One region of the Glutamicibacter sp. genome, then DNA from elsewhere that is predicted to be linked to it. Evidence: riboswitches for the same ligand, from Rfam matches in the RefSeq annotation. Region 1 holds a riboswitch; the other holds the start of a gene.
The links. Region 1 has a riboswitch for glycine ahead of gcvP (aminomethyl-transferring glycine dehydrogenase). Riboswitches for the same ligand answer to the same signal wherever they lie in the genome.
Positions count from the first base shown of each region.

Region 2: linked by a shared signal. The riboswitch ahead of cycA (D-serine/D-alanine/glycine transporter) and the one ahead of gcvP (aminomethyl-transferring glycine dehydrogenase) in region 1 are both predicted to bind glycine.

Region 1 covers NZ_JBOGEG010000053.1:4,334-14,238, reverse strand. The annotation lists gene ACRDT3_RS18250 (ABC transporter ATP-binding protein) at 1-1,181, shown strand, start outside; gene ACRDT3_RS18245 (MarR family winged helix-turn-helix transcriptional regulator) at 1,178-1,663, opposite strand; gene ACRDT3_RS18240 (NADPH-dependent FMN reductase) at 1,805-2,380, shown strand; gene ACRDT3_RS18235 (glutathione S-transferase C-terminal domain-containing protein) at 2,505-3,614, shown strand; gene ACRDT3_RS18230 (hypothetical protein) at 3,685-3,993, opposite strand; gene ACRDT3_RS18225 (RNase H family protein) at 4,111-5,022, shown strand; gene ACRDT3_RS18220 (APC family permease) at 5,088-6,536, opposite strand; gene ACRDT3_RS18215 (serine hydrolase domain-containing protein) at 6,810-7,973, shown strand; gene ACRDT3_RS18210 (SGNH/GDSL hydrolase family protein) at 8,021-8,797, shown strand; glycine riboswitch at 8,900-8,997, shown strand; gene gcvP (aminomethyl-transferring glycine dehydrogenase) at 9,162-9,905, shown strand, end outside.
Region 2 covers NZ_JBOGEG010000003.1:19,125-29,029, forward strand. The annotation lists gene ACRDT3_RS03725 (GatB/YqeY domain-containing protein) at 55-513, opposite strand; gene ACRDT3_RS03730 (DUF4232 domain-containing protein) at 623-2,047, shown strand; gene ACRDT3_RS03735 (carbamoyl-phosphate synthase) at 2,060-3,334, opposite strand; gene ACRDT3_RS03740 (lipid II:glycine glycyltransferase FemX) at 3,348-4,490, opposite strand; gene ACRDT3_RS03745 (metal-sensitive transcriptional regulator) at 4,587-4,916, shown strand; gene ACRDT3_RS03750 (heavy-metal-associated domain-containing protein) at 4,976-5,290, shown strand; gene ACRDT3_RS03755 (heavy metal translocating P-type ATPase) at 5,346-7,604, shown strand; glycine riboswitch at 7,832-7,930, shown strand; gene cycA (D-serine/D-alanine/glycine transporter) at 8,252-9,754, shown strand.

The DNA.
Region 1 (9,905 bases):
AGATGTCGAACCTCGCCTCGCTGATCGACGAGCGCCTGAGCATCTCGGGGGTCCGCCTGGCCAAGGTCATGGGCACGGGAGCCGCTGATGCGGCGGCCTTCGGCGACTCCAGCCACAAGCTCATAGACCTGGAAATGAAAAGTGCCTTGGCCGGGCGTTGGCGCATGGCCACCATGAGCATTATTTTCGCGGCCATCCCTGCGGTGCTGTACATCGTGGCGGGCCTGCCCGTCACCGGGCAGGGAATGAGCATCGGCACCTTGGTGGCCTTTACCGGGTTGCAGGCCGGAATCTTCCGTCCGGTCATGGGCATGATGCAGATTTCGGTCCAGTGGGTTTCGGCCATGGCCTTGTTCAGCCGCGTCTTCGAATACCTGGATACGGACCAAGCGCTGCCGGTAGCGCAGCGGCCGCGAGCGGTAGAACCGGCGAAACTGCGAGGCGAAGTGCAACTGCGCAATGTCAGCTTCCGCTACCCCGAAGCGAACCGCTCCACCTTGGAGCAGCTGGACCTGAACCTGGAAGCAGGAACCATGACCGCGGTAGTCGGTGCCACCGGTTCGGGCAAATCCACCCTTGGGTCCTTACTGCCCCGGCTGCTTGACCCCACCGAGGGCCAGGTATTGCTCGATGGCATTGACCTGAAGGAATTCGATCCTGAAGGCATCGCGCAGGCGGTCTCCGTCGTCGCCCAGGAAAGCTACCTGCTGCATGCCTCGATTCGGGAGAACCTCCTGTGGGCAGCGCCGCAGGCCTCGGAAGAAGAGCTTTGGCAGGCCCTGGAAGCCGCGCAGATTGCACAGTTGGTCCGCAGCCTGCCGCAGGGCCTGGAAACCCAGGTGGGACAGCGTGGGCACCGATTCTCCGGTGGCGAGCAGCAGCGCCTGGCCATTGCCCGCACCATGCTGCGCAAGCCGAAGGTCTTGGTTCTCGATGAGGCTACCAGCGCCCTGGATACGGTCACCGAAGCCTTGGTGCAGCGGGCGCTGGACGAGCTTGCGACGGGGCGAACCACCCTGCTGATCGCGCACCGGTTGAGCACCGTGCTGCGAGCGGACCGCATCGTGGTGCTAGATGCTGGCCGGATTGCCGAAGCGGGAACTTTCGACGAGCTGGTTCAGCTTGGCGGGCAATTCGCCCAGCTGGTAGCCAAGAGCGAGCTGGCCGCAAGGGCCAGCTAGCACTCGCCATCTTTCAGTCCCTGCTTCTCCAACGAGGCCAGGATCTTTGGCAGCGCCGATTCCAACGCCGCGCGTTCGGACGGGCTCAGGGAATCGAAGATGGTTTCACACACAAAGCTCACGTGGCTCGGTGCGGCTTCCTCGATGGTCTTGCGCCCCTGGGTGGTGAGCGCAATCTGGTGTCCACGGCGGTCGGTCTCATCTGAACAGCGGCTGATCAGGCCCTTGGCCTCCATGCGGCGCAGCAGGTGGGAGAGGCGCGAGCGATCCCAGCGCAATGCGGTCGCCACGTCAGCCGGGCGTAGGCTTGGTTCGGTTGCTTCCGACAGCACGGCCAGCACCGAGTATTCCCCGGACAGCATATTCGAATCGCGCAGCAGTTGGCGATCCATGCCGCTAGGGAACTGCCAGAGGAACTCGCGTATGGTTCGCCAGAGGTCCTGCTCGCTATCGGTGAGCCAGCGGGTCTCTTCGCTCTTCATTCTCTTTCCTAACCATTTTGTCCCCGTCGGGGAATACGAAAATATTGTTGACGCATCAATCATCTCCTGTATAGTGGGATTTAGCAAGAGAAGATGACGTGTCAACTAAATTGTTGGCCGGAGAATTCCAAGGAGAGCAACTTGTCGAAGATCGCTATCGTTACCGGTTCCACCCGTCCAGGACGCGTTAACCAGGGCGTCGCCCAATGGGTGCTGGACAAGGCCCGGGAATTGGGCGGTGCCGACTACGAGCTGGTGGACATCGTGGATTTCAACCTGCCGATTCTCGACGAGCCGTTCCCGGCCGCCTACCAGAACTACCAGAATGACCACACCAAGGCTTTTGCCGCCAAGATGAGCGAATTCGATGGATACATTTTCATTGTTGGCGAGTACAACCACTCTGTACAGCCTGCATTGGCCAACGCACTGAGCTACCTGAACGCAGAACTGAACAACAAGGCTGCCGGCATGGTTGGATACGGCTCCGCCATGGGCTCGCGCGCCGTGGAGCACCTGCGTGGCATCCTCTCGGAACTGCAGATCGCGCACGTGCAGAAGACCGGCATGTTCTCGCTATTCACCGACTTCGAGGACTTCTCGGCATTCGCACCGACCGAACGCTCGGCCACCAGCGTGCAGCCGATGCTTGAACAGGTTCTCGCCTGGAGCAAGGCCATGGAAACCGTGCGCGAAAGCGCCTCGGTCAACGCCTAGGTTGGCTCGAAAATGGCGGTAAACCGGAAAAGGGCACCGCGCCATTTCCTTACCTGCCCAACTGCCATAGTCTCGACATGAATGGTTTATGCACGGGACTTCAAAATTCTTTGGAAGGAATGCGATGAGCGAGGAATATTCGACCAAGGGCGCCTACGTCACCGGCGCAGAATTCACCCGGGACACCAACTACATCCAGGACCGCATTGTCGCTGATGCCAGCGCCGAGCACTATGGCGAGGGTGAGAGCCACAGCAAGATCGGGCATCCCAGCGCAGGGCTTTCCGAAGGAGCTCAGCTTTGGCCGGTGGAAGCGGGCCGCTACCACCTGGTGGCCGCACGGGCTTGCCCATGGGCCAACCGCACCCTGATTGTCCGCCGGCTGCTTGGCTTGGAAGACGCGCTGTCGATCGGGCTGCCCGGGCCAACCCATGATGCACGCAGCTGGACCTTCGACTTGGAACCGGAGGGCAAGGACCCGGTCCTGGGCACCGAGCGGGTTCAGGAGAACTACTTCAAGCGCTTTGCCGACTACCCTCGCGGCATCACCGTGCCGGCAATCGTCGATATCCCCACCGGCGCCGTCGTCACCAACGACTACCCGCAGATCACCTGGGACATGTCCACGCAGTGGAAGGAATTCCACCGTGCAGGGGCCCCGGACCTCATTGCGCATGACCAGCTCGATGAGATGCTCCCGTTGATCAAGCGGATTTTCACCGAAGTGAACAACGGCGTCTACCGTGCCGGGTTCGCGGGGGACCAGCAGGCCTACAACGATGCCTACGACCGGTTATTCACCACCTTGGACTATCTCGAAGACCGGCTGTCCACCCGCCGCTTCCTGATGGGCGACTACATCACCGAGGCCGACGTTCGGCTGTTCACCACCCTGGTGCGATTCGACCCGGTCTACCATGGCCACTTCAAGACCAACCGCAACAAGCTCATCGACATGCCTAACCTCTGGGGTTATGCGCGGGATTTGTTCCAGACCCCTGGTTTTGGCGACACCATCGACTTCGAGCAAATCAAGGCGCACTACTACGTGGTTCATGAGGACATCAACCCGACCCGGATCATCCCCAAGGGGCCGGACCTGGCGAACTGGCTCGAAGCGCCGGGCCGAGAAGTGCTCGCCGAGAACGGTCCGTTCCTGAACGGCACGGCACCGGGCGAAGTCCGGGCCGAAGAGCGAGTCCAGGCAGGGCACAACCCGCTCTATCCTGCCTAAGCGCGCCAGGAACCCATGGCATATCGGCTCAGGACACCACCACTTGGATGGCGTCCTGGGTCGATCTGCTCTATTCGAAGTCGAAGCCTTGCCCCTCGCAAGCCTCCTGGAAAGCGGCTAGGTCAGTGATCTTGGGATCGCCGGATTCATCGGTGGCTACTGCAGTGCTGATCTGCTCGGTGGACGCCTTCGCGCCATGATCGGCGGCTTTCTTCATATTCGTTGCGCCGATACCCTCGGGGTCAACCAAGCCCCCGCCAAAGTGCACGCACGCCGTATGGCCCTGGGGATCCTGCTCGCGCAGCTCATCGATCGAGGGACCAGCACATGCGGATAGAACAAGGACCAGGGTGGCCAATACAGGCAGAATTTTCTTCACGTCCCAATCCTAGGCATGGATCCGGGTGGAAGCTGTGATTCACTTTGCAAGCATTAGCTGGCGACATGGCCCGATGCATGGAGTGTTGGGCAGGCATCAACGTGGCAGGATTAAACCATGACGATCATTGCAGCTGCGGATGGATCAGCCCTAGGAAACCCCGGACCAGCAGGTTGGGCCTGGTACGTGGACCAGGAGAACTGGGCCGCTGGCGGTTGGGACCACGGAACCAACAACATGGGGGAGCTCCAAGCGGTGCTCGAACTCTTCCGAGCCACCGAGCACCTGCCAGAAGAAGAACTGAAAATCCTGTGCGATTCGCAGTATGCGATCAACTGCATCAGCAAGTGGATGCCGGGGTGGAAGAAAAAGGGCTGGAAAAAGGCCGACGGCAAACCGGTGCTGAACCAGGACATCCTCAAGGAACTTGACCGGGCCATTGCCGGGCGCAAATACACCTTTGAATGGGTCAAGGGCCATGCCGGCCACGAGCTGAATGAAGCCGCTGACGACCACGCGCGCGCAGCTGCCACCGCGCACCAGCAGGGGACTGCCGTAGAGGCGGGACCGGGCTACACTGCCGCCGGCGGCCCAGCGGTTTCCAGTGCTCCAGCTGATGAGGATGCAGTGCAGGTACCCGCTGGGCAAACCGTTGCCGCACCGGAACCTGGCGTGGACATCGCGGCCACCGTCTACGAGCTGGAACAAGGTTTCCTTGACCCGCAGATCCGCACCAGTTTCGCTGAACTCAACGACTTCCTGCATCCTGGCTACCAGGAAGTGACCCGCTATGGCGGCCTGCTGGACGTGGCCACGGTCCGAACCATGCTGGAATCCGGGGCGAATCTGCCAAGCACCGGTGCGGTGCAGGTCCTTGCGGCCCGAGAAGTGGATGCGCAGATGGTGCTGCTCGCATATCGCATGAAGCCTGCAGGCGGCCCGGTGCTCGTTGTTACTTCGTGGTGGCAGAGCACCGAACGCGGCCTGAAGCTTCGTTTCCGCCAAGAAACCATCGAGCAGACCGCATAGAAAACGCGCTTAAAGCAGTGATGCCCGCCAAAATTGGCGGGCATCACTGCCTTAACAGCTATGGATCAGTACTCTCCCGGGCGGGTTTCGATGACGCCCTTCTTGTAGTTGATCCGGTTGACCAACCAGGTCACTGCCCACAGCAGAACGCCGATAACCAGCAGGAGCCCGGCAATCTCGTACTGGACCCAGTCCTCGCGCGAACGGGCCCATGGGCCGGCAAGGAACAGGCAGAAGAACACGCCGAGGATCGGGATGATCGTCGGAGCGCGGAACGCACCAGCTTCTGGCTTGTCGCGGCGCAGCACCAGCAGGGCAATGTTGACTACGGCGAACACGCACAGCAGCAGCAGTGCGGTAGTGCCGCCCAGCGAGCCGACGATGCTGTTGCCGTTGTTCAGGTTCACGTAGACCACCAGCGCAATGGCCAGCCCGGTGCTGAACAGGATCGCAACCCATGGCGAGCGCCGGGTCGAATGCACCTTGCCCAAGAACTGCGGCAGCACGCCTTGGCGGGCCATGCCGTAGAGCAGCCGGCTAGCCATCAGCATGTTCATCAGCGCGGTGTTAACCACAGCGAAGACAGTCAAGAACGGGAAGATCGCGTCAACTGGCAGGTTCGGCAGGCCGATGCGCACAACGTCCAGCAGGATGCCGGCATCAGGGTTCTTCGGGTTCAGCAGGTCGCCGGTTGGGATCACCATGATGACGGTGACGGCCACCAGCATGTAGATGAATGCGCAGATGCCCAAGCCGATGAGCATGATCTTCGGGAAGGTCTTCTTGGGGTTCTTGGTTTCCTCAACCAGGTTCACCGAGTCCTCGAAGCCCACCATTGCGAAGAACGCAATGGCAGTACCCATGGTCACGGCAGCGAAGACGCTGCGGTCGCTCGGGGTCTCGAAGACCACGAGGCGGGAAATGTCACCGTGGCCCGAGGCGATAACGGCGAAGCCGATGCCAATGATCGCGGCCATGATAGCCAGCGAAACTATGGTCAGAACGAGGTTGAACTTCACGCTTTCGCCTACGCCGCGGAAGTTGATGACCGCAAGGATCACGATGACCGCAATAGCCGCCCACATGCCCGCTTCGGGGGTGTTGGGAACGCCCTCGACAAACTGGCCGATGCCAATCAGGAGGTTGCGCCCCACCAGGGTGGCTGAAGTGGCGGCACTGGTAATACCCGAGCAGGCAACGGTAAAGGCCACCAGGAACGTGACGAAGTGGATGCCGAAGGCCTTGTGGATGTACAAGGCGGCACCCGCTGCGTGCGGGTATTTGGTAACTAGTTCGAGGTAGCTGAAGGCGGTGAGCGTCGCGATCGTGAAAGCGATCAGGAACGGCAGCCACGCGGCTCCACCCACCTGGCCGGCAACCTTGCCGGTGATGGCAAAAATGCCAGCGCCGATGATATCGCCCATGATGAGGAATAGCAGCAGCTTCGGGCCAATCACCCTGTGGAGTTCTGTTTCTTTGCCGTGGGTAACGGCCGTGTCACTGTTCACAGTCATGCGATCGAGATCATCTCCTTCAATTTTGTAGGCAAACATTACAACTTTAGGGTCAGCGCATGAAGCGGGCAAACCGGCTTCAGGGCTGGCTCACAGACCTCCGGGATGAGCGGTATCGATACGTCGATTAGTGGCTTAAACTCCCCGAAGGTGTGAGCTGACATACCTATATGCTTGGAGACGGATCAGCGTGTGGAACCATCCAGAAATGGGATCAATGCGGTTAGGGTTAGTTGATGAGAGACAAGCACTTTAAGGATTTAGATGCAATCGGTGATCACTGAAGATTTCGCGCCCCTGGCAGAAGCACTAGAGGCGCGAGCCGCTGAGGAAGACAGCTATTCGGCACAGCTGGCCGTGTACCACCGCGGCGAATTGGTGCTCAGCCACAGCGTCGGCGATCACCTCTCTGGTGATGCGCTGACCTGTGTCTTCTCCTGCACCAAGGGCCTGAGCGCACTGGTCGTGGCACTGCTGGTGCAAGATGGGCTGATTGCCCCCAACGCGCCAATGGCCACCTACTGGCCAGAATTCGGCGACAACGGGAAATCCCAGCTCACCGTCGGGGAGGTGCTCAGCCACCAGGCCGGCGTGCTGGGCGTGCCCGGGGGCGTGCCAAGCGAGATCCTCTTGAACTCCGCCGAATACGCCAAGGTGCTGGCTTCCATGCCAAGCGTCTGGCCGCTGGGCCAGAACATTGTCGGCTACCACGCGATCACCATGGGCGTGCTCATGGAAGAACTGGTACGCCGGGTCACCGGCAAGGAACTCAAGGACGTATTCGAGGAGCGCATCCGCAAGCCGCTGGGAGCCGAGGCCTTCATCGGCCAGGGACCCGCGCTGGAATCGCGCTACCGCGATGTATTGCCGGGCGCTGAGGCCGCACCGGAATTCTTCGACCCGTTTTCTCCGGCCGGACTAGCCGTGAATTCGGCATCCGGTTTCGCGCTGGAAGATGGCCCGGTCTACAACTGGCACGAACTTGCCAACGCGCCGCAGGTGCGCGAACTGGGCCCGGCGTCCATGGGAGCGGTCGCCAATGCCCAAGGCCTGGCCGCAATCTATGCCGCCTCTTTCGGCGCCGTTCCAGCACTGGGAGCCACCCGCGGATTCCTCACCGCCGAGACCTGGTCCCAGGTTTCCACCGAACTGGTCTACGGCCATGACCGGACCAATGGGCTGCTGCAGGCCTTCGCCCTGGGGTTCATGAAGGCCACCGCGCGCAACAACTACGGATCGATCTTCGCCTACGGCCACGACGGTGCGAACTCATCGCTGGCCTTCGCCGATCCAGCCCACCAGCTGGGCTTCGGCTTCATCCCTTCGCGCAATGAAGGCGTCAAGGAAATCTCCACCGGAGTGAAGCTCAGCCAGTTGGCGCGCCAGCTGATCATGCAGAAGAACATGTCGGCCCAGGCTGCCGGCAGCAACGCGTAGCCGGCCCGCCGGGCATGGAACGAAACAGGAGTGAAGTGAAGAAGTATGTGGCACTAGGTGACTCGTTCACCGAAGGCGTTGGCGATGTGGATCCGACCCGCCCTAACCAGGTGCGCGGCTGGGCAGACCGGGTATCCGAGGTGCTCTGCGCCGAAGGCGACTGGGAATACGCCAACCTGGCGGTGCGCGGCAAGAAGATCGGGCAGGTGATCAACCAGCAACTGGATCAGGCGCTTGCGCTGGCTCCGGACCTGGTCACCATCTATGCCGGCGGCAATGACATCCTGCGTCCCAAGGCTGACCTGGATGCGCTGATGCGCGGCTATGAAGGCATGGTGCGGCGCTTTGCCGACGCCGGAAGCGCGGTCGTGCTGTTCACCGGTTTCGACACCGTAGAATCGCCGCTGTTCTCCAAGACCCGTCCGCGCACGGCCATCTACAACGAGAAGGTTCGCGAAATCGCGGACGAGTACGGCGCGGTGATCGCCGATTACTGGCGGTGGCGTGAATTCTCCGATCTGCGCTACTGGGCGGTGGATCGGCTGCACATGAACGAGCTGGGCCACACGCTGATGGCCGCGAAGGTCCTGGACGTGCTCGGCACCCATCGGATCACCGAGGCAAACTGGTCTTCCAAGATCCAGCAGCCGTCGTTGCCAGCACTGGCCGTGAACTCGCGCGGTGAAAAGCTGAAGCAGGAACTGGGCTGGGCCCGAGAGCATTTGGCTCCGTGGGTCAAGCGCCGGATCACCGGTACATCTTCGGGCGATTCCTTGTCAGCGAAATATCCCGATTACATCCGTTTAACTGCCGACGCAAACTGAACGCATTTATGACCTATCCTGGCCCCGCTCCTGTTTGACCTTGGGAGCGGGGCAGGTAACATGGTGGTGTGCTGCAGGTCTCCGACCGGCAGCACACGCCATAGACGGATGGCGGGAGAGTCCCGTTCACACCATGGACGGGCGCCGTAGGAGCAATTCCTCCCCAGGAAACTCTCAGGCACCCGTACCGCCATCATGAGGCAACTCTGGAAAGAAACCGGCCCGTTCCGGTTCACCGAAGGTGCAAGTGCCCGGCTTGGTTTGCTGGATGCGTAAAACTCTCAGGTTATGCAACAGGGATGGGGAGGTAAAAAGACCTTCCTTTGGCATGCGCCAAGACAGATCCCATGGAGATACCAGCACCATGACCATCACGCAGACTTCGGCACCAGCGAATACTGAATTCGTCTCACGCCATATCGGCCCACGTCCTTCCGACGTAACCACCATGCTTCAGACTCTGGGCTACGACAGCCTGGAAGCACTGATCGACACCGCCGTTCCGGCAGACATCCGCCAGGACTCCGCACTGGATATCCCCGATGCCCTGAGCGAAACCGAAGCCCTAGCCCACCTGCGTGCGCTTGCCTCGAAGAACGTCATGAAGACCCAGATGATCGGCCAGGGCTTCTACGACACCATCACCCCAGCTGTGATCCGCCGCAACATCGTGGAAAACCCAGCCTGGTACACCGCTTACACCCCGTACCAGCCAGAAATCTCCCAGGGCCGCCTCGAAGCCCTGCTGAACTTCCAGACCATGGTCATGGACCTGACCGGCCTGCCGATCGCCAACGCATCGCTGCTGGACGAATCCTCGGCTGCCGCCGAAGCCGTGCTGATGATGCGCCGCGCCAACAAGAAGAAGTCCAAGGGCAAGACCGTCCTGGACTCCAACATCTTCCCGCAGACCCTGAAGGTCGTGCAGGGCCGCGCTGACGCGCTGGGCTTCGAAGTCGAGGTTGCCGACCTTTCCGCAGGCCTGCCAGAGGGCGACATCTCCGGCATCGTCCTGCAGCAGCCAGGCAACGACGGATCGATCGCAGACCACGCATCGATCATCGCCGCCGCCAAGGAATCCGGCGCCATGGTTACCGTGATTGCCGAC
Region 2 (9,905 bases), on a different contig from region 1:
ACGGGCCGCCCCAAAAATGGGACGGCCCGTGCCAAATGAAGTGTCCAGAGCTGGCTAGCCCAGTTTGGCGCGCACCATCTGGGAGACGGCCTTGCCATCGAAGCGGCCAGCGATTTCGGCGCCGACCAGCTTCATTGCCTGGCCCATATCCTTCATGGTCAGGTCATGATCGGCAGCAAGTTCGGCCATGATCCGGTCAACGATGCCCTGGGCTTGCGCTTCGTCAAGCATCTTGGGCAGGTAGGTGGAGATGAAGGCGGCTTCGGCCAATTCGCGTTCAGCCAATTCGGTGCGGCCGTCCTTGGCGGCCAGGCCGGCAGTTTCCTCGCGGTTGCCGACTTCCTTGCGAAGCAGGTTCTCGACATCTTGGTCGTTGAGCTCGCTGGGGTTCTTTCCCGACTTCTCCTTGGTGCCGATGGCACTGAGGATATTGCGCAGGGTCGTCTTCTCCAGCTCGTTGCCGGCCTTCAGGTGGGCGATGCTGTCATCGCGCAGGCGATCTTTCAAACTCATGGGAACTCGCTTTCAATACGTGTGCTTGAAATTTTACTCGCATTATCCCGTCACGGTTTTCCGAAGTACCAGCAGTAAAGCATGAGGGTGCATTTGATACAGTAGCCAGATGAATTCACTGCGCGCTGGAGCTATCGTCTTCGCGCTGGCCCTCGTCGCAGCCATCATGATTATCTGGAAGCCCTGGAATTCCTGCGACGCGCCCGATGAAGTTTGCGATTTCGTTGCAGCCATTGAGGACCGAGACGGGATCCTAGGCTCCAAGGTGTCCGCTGAGGTCATGGATCACGATGCCTTTGCCAAACCGGATCTGTCAGTTGACCTGCAATTCGTGCTCTCGGATCAGCTCGCTCCTGTGCAAGCTGAAGAAATCGTGTTGGAGATGGCACAACGGATCCAGGCCGGAGCCCATGCCCTGAGCTTGCGGGAAATCGACATGGCCTTTGTCGCCGGTCCACCCCAAAATATCCCAGGTTCAAAGGCGAAAACCTACCCTCTGGAGGTCTCCGAGAATTTTTCGGACATTGGTGGTGAAGAGCGGGCCAAGCCAGGTCTTCTCAGTGAGAAGGCTTCATTCGCATTCCGCCTACGCCAGCTTGGCGCGGCAAGTGTGGCTAACTACTCGGCCACGGCGGCTAACCTGGAGCAGCTGCTGACGCTGGGAAAATTCGCTGCCCAGGCCAATCGTCCCACCGACCTGGCACTCGCAGATCGATCTGTGCGCTATTCGCCCGAGAATCGCATAGTTATTTCCGAGATCGAGCTTGTAATCAATGCGGCCAATCGAGGCGGCTTTCAAAGCGCCAGCATTGATAATTCCGGCCTGATTTTGACCGTTGGCAACGATGCGCCAGCAGGCCTGGAGAAGAAAACCCTTGCCTGGCTGGACCACTATGAACCATTTGCCGAGCCCATGGCCTACAAGTTGATTCCACGTGATTACGCGGACATCGCTGAAGGCTGGGTTGGAAGCAAGAAACCGGAATGGCTGATTCCCAAGCCTGTGGTTCTTCCCGATGAGGTCAAGAGCTGGCCAGCGAATCAGTCAGCCCCGTTGTGCGCAGATGAGGACTTGGAAATAGTCCTCGGCACACCCGATGCGGCTGCAGGTTCCCGGTATATGCCGGTTTATGCCAAGAACATTTCGGCTCGCTCGTGCGCGCTGCAGTCCTACCCGCAGATCGATTTCCTCAACGAGGCCGGCGAAGCCCAACCGGATATCGCGCTGCAGCCCGAACCGGATATCCTCCTTGAACGCGTTGCCATCCCTTCCGGCGAAGCGGTGATTTCGACGCTGGATTGGAATGCCATGTCGACCTCCCTGGACCCGGATCAAACCGTTGCCCTGAGCATCGCCGCAGCCAAGGGAATGAAACCGGTCCAGCTCGCACCTGAATACGATGGCCAGCCGACGCCCCTTGACATCCTGGACGGGGCGCAGATTATCCAAAGCCCCTGGGTCCAGGCCCGCGCCGGGTGGGGACCTCCTGACGACGCCTTCAAGCCGCAACCGCCCACCAGTCCTCGACCCTAAGCCTGGGGAAGACTACTGGGTGCGCGGCGGGAACAGCTTGAACTTGCGGTAGTGGTTGACCGCATTCAACAGCAAGTAGAGCTTGCGGCGAGGATTCTTCTCGGCTGCGAACTTCAACGGGTTCGAGACCTTGCCGGCCTTGAGCAGTGCTTCCGCCTTGCGGCCCGTTTCGCTATCCAGGAAGCGGCGCAGCAGGTGGTGCGGCAGCACGGTGAACAGCCGCTGGCGCGAGAGCTGCAAGACGCCTGCCTCGGTGTCCACCACCGCGTCGGTTTCCGGGTTCGAGTGATCGAACTGCGCGCCGAGGAACTCGGTGACATAGAAACGGGCCGGGTTCACCCCGGCTGCGGTCAGGTAGAAGTGGTTGCGGCCCAGTCGCGGGTTGATCTCGAAGAATTTGACCTGGCCATCGCGGTGATCATATTTTGCATCGATCATGGCAATTCCGCGCCAGCCCAGTTCTTCGAGCATGCGCGCGCCATCGGCTGCCATCGCATCGTTGCGCCCGGTGACAATGGCGGCCGAATTGCCCAGCACCAGCGGGGCATGTTCCTCGATCACCACTTCGCCGTAGCCGGCGAAGATGACCTTTTCTTCCTGGGTGGCGAAGTAGGTGCACAGGCGCATCGCGTCATCTCCACCCGGGATATACTCCTGGAAGATGTAGCCCGCGGCGTAGCCGCTGCCATCTATTTTGGAAACCAGCGCTTCGAGGTCGGCACGGCTGTCGATGGTGTGGATCTTCTGCTTGCCCTCGAACTTGGCGGCGATCCAATCCGCGGAGCTCGATGGCTTGCCGATCACCGGGTAGTCGAAGGAACCAACCAGCGAATCCAGCTGGGCTCCCGGATAATACACGGCGGTGCCCGGGTGGGCGATGCCCAGTTTCTCGGCGAGCGCGTAAAAGTTTTCCTTCAGTGCCGCGCCCTCGATGGTTTCCAGCTGGGGGTACGGGATGACGTACTGCTCCTGAAGCTGCGCACGGTTCTTGGCGATCAGCATGATGTGGAAGTCGAGGGAGCCGAAGAGCATCAGCGGCCGATCCGCCGCGGCCTTCAGCTCATCGGCCAGCTCGGCCAGGGCCGTGACCACGCGGGCCTCGTCAGCCATGGAACCGATGGGGCGCAGCTCGATGGCTACCGAGTGCTCGATAACGCCGTTGCCCGCAGCCGGCAGGACCACCGACCGCACGCCGTAGGCCTCGTAGAATTCGCGCGCCAGGGTGTAGGTGCCGATGTCCCCGCCGAGGATGACCGGGACAAATGGCTGGGTTGGATCGATTGCCAAAGTGGTGTTTTCCCTACTTCTTGCGCCAGTTCATGTACTTTTCGAAGGCCCACGCCAGTGGCTTGTTCAGCGCCAGGTCCCATTCGCCGTTGGTCTGCACGATGTCGCAGCCGGTGTTGGTCTTGAACTTGGTCAGCCCCGAGAGGTGGTGCTCCTTGTCCAGGGTCGCGCTCACGCCGCCCTGGTCCAGGTAGCGGCAGCCGGCCTCGATGGAATCGATGACCATATGCTGCATGATCGCCTTCGGCGCGAACAGCTTGCGCTGTTCCGAGGAGGAAGCGCCGTACAGGTACCAGGCCAGGTTCGAGGAACGGATGACAATGGATGCGGCCAAGTCCACGCCTTCATTGCTGGCGATGTACAGGGTGCAGGAGCCGGGCACCGCTTCATTGAGCACGGTGTGCATCTTTTCGAAGTAGCCCAGCGGGCGGCCGGTGAAGTCCTGGCGGTCCGCGGTGTGGTTGTACAGGGCATGGAAGCGGGCCATGTCCTTGGTCTGGCCGATTTCGATTTCCAAGGTGCTCTTCAGCGCCTTGCGCGTCTCGTTGCGGGTGGTCGCCGAGTAGCTGGCCATGACCTGGTCTACGTCCAGCTGGTTGCCGGCATCATCTTGCAACGCCACGCGGGCCACGAATTCCGGCTGGCCCGCAGCGAAGTCCAGGCCCACATCTTCCTTGGAGAATCCCATTTCCAACAAGGCGTCATTCAGCGCTAGCGCGGTGCCCGAGGAGCTCTTGGCTTCAAGGTCAGCGAGCTGGGTGAAGCCTTCCTTGCCCAGGTTCTTGCGCACCGCAGCGGCACCCCAGGTGCGCACGGTCAGTCCCGGGCCCATCTTCAGCTGGAATGCGCCACGATTCTTCAGGTAGGCGGCCAGCGGCCGGATGACCCGTTCAGGTGCGTAGGTACCGAAGTCGATGATCGGGCCGTCGGGTATGTAGGCGAGGGTCTTCTTGATGACCGGGGCTGCGCGATGCAGTACCAGTGCGGCGCCTACCAGGTCATCTTCCTCGAACCAGCCGAGGGATTCGCCGCGCCAGCCGCCCTTGACCTGAGCCCATTCGGGACGCTGCAGGAAGCTGACGTCTTGGGCGGTCTCAAGGAATGCTGAGTGCTCGGTGCCGGAAATCGGACGCACATGAAGTTCGTTGTGGCTCACGGGTGAAATCCTACCGTGCTTCCCTCCCGGACTGGGGGATGCTGGATACCCCTAGGGGGTACTTGACTTAATACCCCCTAGGGGTATGATCGAGATATGGATACCAACCACACGCCACATGAAGCAGCCGAGCACCACGGCTATCACGCGGACAAAAGCGCCTTGGAACGACGTTTGAAGCGCATTGAGGGCCAGGTGCGTGGAGTGGCCAAGATGGTAGATGACGACAAGTACTGCATCGACATCCTGACCCAGATCTCCGCTATTAACGCGGCATTGCACAAGGTCAGCGTGCAGCTCATCGATGACCACATCGGCCACTGCGTGGTTGATGCGGCCAAGTCCTCCATCGAAAAGGGCGATCCATCCATCGTGCAAGACAAAATCGCCGAGGCCACGGCCGCCATATCCCGTTTGGTGCGCTAAGAGCGTCCCGAAACACCCATTTCCAATTCACACAGAATTCATTGAAAGAGAGCAAGATCATGAGCCACAACTGCAATTGCGGATGCTCCTCGGAAAAGAACGCCAACCAGGGCCTGCAGATCATTCCCCGTGAGCAGAGCACCCCGCTGACCAGCCAATTGGAAATCAAGATTTCCGGCATGACCTGCGGCCACTGCGTATCCTCTGTCACCGAGGAGCTCAAGGAGCTTCCAGGGGTACAAGAGGTTGAAGTGATCCTCGATGCCAAGGGCGTGTCCACCGCCAACGTCACCACCACCGCAACCGTAAGCGAAGAAAGCATTCGCAATGCCATCGACGAGGCTGGTTACACCGTCGAAGCAATTAACGCCTAGCCGCAAAAAGCCAGGCACCACGCCACAACGGCAAGAAAGTGCAAGGTCGTAAATCATGACTTCCCATGCCCCGCATGAAACATTCCCCGAGTTGCGCACCGTCGATCTGGACATCCAGGGAATGACCTGCGCCTCGTGCGTGAATCGGGTGGAACGCAAACTCGGCAAGTTGCCCGGAGTCAGCGCGACGGTGAACCTGCCCCTGGAAACCGCCAAGGTCCAGGTCCCAGCCGATGTCACCGATGAGGCACTGATCGATACGGTGCAAGCCGCCGGCTATACCGCCTCCCTCAAGCACCCGCCCAAGCCTGCCGGTTCGGACCACCAGGGACATGGGGAGCATGAGCATGGCGGGCACGAGCACCTGGTGCCCAACCACCTGCTGCGCCGCCTGCTGGTCTCCGCGATCTTCACCATCCCGCTGTTCATCATTTCCATGATTCCCGCAGCGCAGTTCCCGCACTGGGGTTGGGTCGCCTTCGCGCTGGCTACGCCCGTGGTCTTCTACGGCGCCTGGCCCTTCCACAAGGCAGCGGCAGTGAACGCACGGCACCTGGCCTCGACCATGGACACTTTGGTTTCCCTCGGTGTGCTCGCAGCCTACTTCTTCTCAGCCGTGCAGCTGATCCTCGATCCGCAGCTGACCGCCCATATCGGCATGTCCATGTCCGAGCATGCGCTCTACTTTGAAACGGCCGGCGTCGTGGCCACCTTGCTGCTGCTGGGCCGCTTCCTGGAGCACCGCGCCAAGTCCTCGGCATCCGATGCGCTCAAGTCCCTGCTGAACTTGGGGGCCAAGGATGCAGTGGTGCTTCGTGACGGCACGGAAGTGAAAATCCCTGCCGGGCAGGTGCAGGTCGGGGACCATTTCGTGGTGCGCCCCGGCGAGAAGATCGCCACCGACGGCGTGGTCCTTGACGGCGCCAGCGCGGTAGACACTTCGCTGCTGACCGGCGAATCGGTACCGCAGAAGGTGGCGGCCGGCGATGAAGTCACCGGCGCGACCTTGAATGCCTCGGGCCGGCTGGTGATCGAGGCTACCCGTGTTGGCGCGGATACCACCCTGGCCCAGATGGGCAAGCTGGTGTCCGAAGCCCAATCAGGCAAGGCGCCTATTGCCCGCCTGGCCGACCGGATTTCCTCCGTCTTCGTGCCTATCGTACTGGCCATTGCGCTGCTCACCTTCGTGATCTGGTTCTTTGCCAGCGGCGATACCTACCAGGCGTTCACCGCTGCGGTAGCCGTGCTGGTCATCGCCTGCCCCTGCGCATTGGGCCTGGCGACCCCGATCGGGTTGCTGGTCGGTACCGGACGCGGCGCGCAGCTGGGTATTTTGATCCGCGGCCCGCAGGTCCTTGAAGATACCCGCAAGCTGGACACCATCGTGCTGGATAAGACCGGCACCGTGACCACCGGGGTAATGACCCATCAGGGCACCCAGGCCATCGACGGGGTCGATGCCAATGAGGCCCTGGCCTTGGCCGGTGCCGTGGAGCACCATTCCGAGCATCCGATCGCCCAGGCCATCGCCAAGGCCGCAGCGGACTTGGGCCCGCTGCCCGAGGCCAGCGACTTCGATTCGGATCCAGGCGGCGGCGTGGTCGGCACGGTCAACGGGCATCGTGTTGCCGTAGGCCGCTTCAGCTGGCTTGAAGCCCAGGGCACCTCCTTGGATGCCTCCGCCAGGGCCATGCTCGAGGAAGCCGAGCAGGCCGGCGCTACCGCCATCCTGGTCGCGGTGGACCAGCAGTTCCAGGCAGTGATCTCGGTGGCCGACAAGATCAAGGACAGCTCCGCGAAAGCTATTGCCGAGCTCCAGGAACGCGGCCTGCGCGTCGTGCTGCTGACCGGCGACAACCAGTCGGTGGCTACCGAGGTCGCCGCCCAGGTAGGCATCAAGGCCGAGGATGTATTTGCCGGGGTCTTCCCTGCCGACAAGGCCAAGGCGATCACGTCGCTGCAGGAGCAGGGCAAGGTCGTGGCCATGGTGGGTGATGGCGTGAATGACGCGCCAGCACTGGCACAGGCCGACCTCGGCATCGCGATGGGCTCGGGCACCGACGTGGCCATCGAAGCCGCGGACATTACCCTGATGGGCAATGACCTGCATCAGGTCACGCAGGCCATCGACCTATCGGCTAGGACCCTGTCCACCATCAAGATGAACTTGTTCTGGGCTTTCGCCTACAACACTGCCGGCATTCCAATTGCGGCCGTAGGGTTGCTGAACCCGATGATCGCCGGAGCCGCCATGGCAGCCAGCTCGGTGCTGGTGGTACTGAACTCGTTGCGACTGCGAAGTTTCGGAAAGTAGCCCTCCGGACTTCCACAGCGGGGCATCGGTTGATCCGATGCCCCGCTTTGGAGTATTCATGGCGCTTCTTCCCGAATCGTTACGAAGCGGAAAATCCCCTATTTCACCCGCCGCTTTCCCCATTTGGCGTGACCAAGCGGTTATCCGGGGCCCGAAATGTGAAATTGCGACTTGCACCACGTTTTATTTTCTGGGCATACTGTGATGGCAATCACCACATATGCCGTTGATACGTGGCGGGAGAGATCCGCCCATGCCAAGGGCGGGCGCCGTAGGAGCAATTTCCTCCCCGGGAAACTCTCAGGCACCCGTACCGCCACGAAGAGGCAAATCTGGAAAGCAGCGCGGCTCCACCGTGCTCACCGAAGGAGCAAGCTTCGCCCAGTAGTCGGGCCGAAGTGAAAACTCTCAGGTAGATATACAGATTGGGGAGGGACCAAGAACAGTGCCGCACCGAGCGCACCGGTTTCGAGGTACTCCCCGTGGCTTACCTGGCTCCTGCTCTCTGCGCAGCTTGCCGGGCACGCCAGCTGGAATCCTCCAAATCGGACGTGTTCAACGAAGCGAGTTCCTGCGCTCCAAGCCATGATGGCTTGGAGGCAGAACAACTTCAGGGCGTCACGCCACACTCCTGGAAGGCAACCAGCATGAGTACCACCAGTTCTGATCCCACTCTCGAGCGCGGACTCTCCAATCGTCACATCCAGCTGATCGCCATTGGCGGCGCTATCGGCACCGGCCTGTTCATGGGCTCCGGCAAGACCATTTCGGTCGCCGGCCCGTCGGTCATCTTCGTTTACATGATCATCGGCTTCATGCTCTTCTTCGTCATGCGCGCCATGGGCGAGCTGCTGCTGAGCAACCTCGAATACAAGACCTTCGCCGACTTCGCCGGGGACCTGCTGGGCCCATGGGCGGCGTTCTTCACCGGCTGGACCTACTGGTTCTGCTGGGTTGTCACCGGCATTGCCGACGTGGTGGCCATCGCCCACTACGTCGCTTTCTGGTGGGGCGACCTTCCGCTGTGGATCCCGGCGCTGGGGTGCATCGCGCTGCTGCTGGTGCTGAACCTGGCCACCGTGAAGGCCTTCGGGGAAACCGAATTCTGGTTCGCTCTGATCAAGATCGTGGCTATCGGCGCGCTGATCGTGGTCGGCCTGGTCATGATCATCACCGGATTCGAACACGACTCGGCCACCGCTTCCTTCTCCAACCTGTGGACCGAGGGCGGCATGTTCCCCACCGGCTTCATGGGCTTCGTCGCCGGCTTCCAGATTGCGGTGTTCGCGTTCGTGGGCATCGAGCTGGTCGGCACCACCGCAGCTGAAACCAAGGACCCGGAAAAGACGCTGCCCAAGGCGATCAATTCGATCCCGGTCCGCATCCTGTTCTTCTACGTGGGCGCATTGATCATCTTGATGACCGTCGAACCGTGGAACCTGTTCTCCGCCGAGCAGTCCCCGTTCGTGGGCATGTTCGCCCTGGCCGGCCTGGCCGGCGCCGCGGGCATCATCAACTTCGTGGTGCTCACCTCCGCGACCTCCAGCGCCAACTCGGGCATCTACTCGACCTCGCGCATGCTGCGCGGCCTGTCCATGGAAGGCGATGCGCCCAAGGGCTTCGCCAAGCTCTCAAGCCGCAAGGTCCCGAAGAACGCGCTGCTGTTCTCCTGCATGTTCCTGCTGGCCGGCGTCGCCCTGCTCTACAGCGGCGACTCGGTGATGGGCGCCTTCACCCTGGTCACCACCGTCTCGGCCCTGTGCTTCATGTTCGTGTGGACCATCATCCTGCTCAGCTACCTGCTCTTCCGCGCACGCCGCCCGCACCTGCACGATGCCTCGAAGTTCAAGGTGCCCGGCGGGGTCACAATGCCCTACGTGGTACTCGGCTTCTTCGGCTTCATCCTGTGGGCTTTGACCACCCAGGCCGATACCTTCAGCGCCCTGCTGATCACCCCGGCATGGTTCCTGATCCTGGGCGCCGGCTACCTGTACATCCGCCGCAACCCGCAGCACCAGGCACTGCGCGCCGCGCACCTGGCCAAGGTATCGCACGAACGCTACGAGGCCGCGGCCTACCGTGATGCGAAATCCTTCGCCATGCGCGAGGAGGAAACCGCCGCGCAGGTCTCCGAGGACATCCGCCAGTAGCCCCGCGCGCACCAGCCCTATCTGTTAGGCTCCGGCATCACCAGATGCCGGAGCCTAACTGCATAGACGCTGGGATCGCTACCGCAATGGCCGGAGTCGATGCGATCATGGCTGCAGGCAGCAAACACTAGCAAAGTTCGACCAGCTGCCG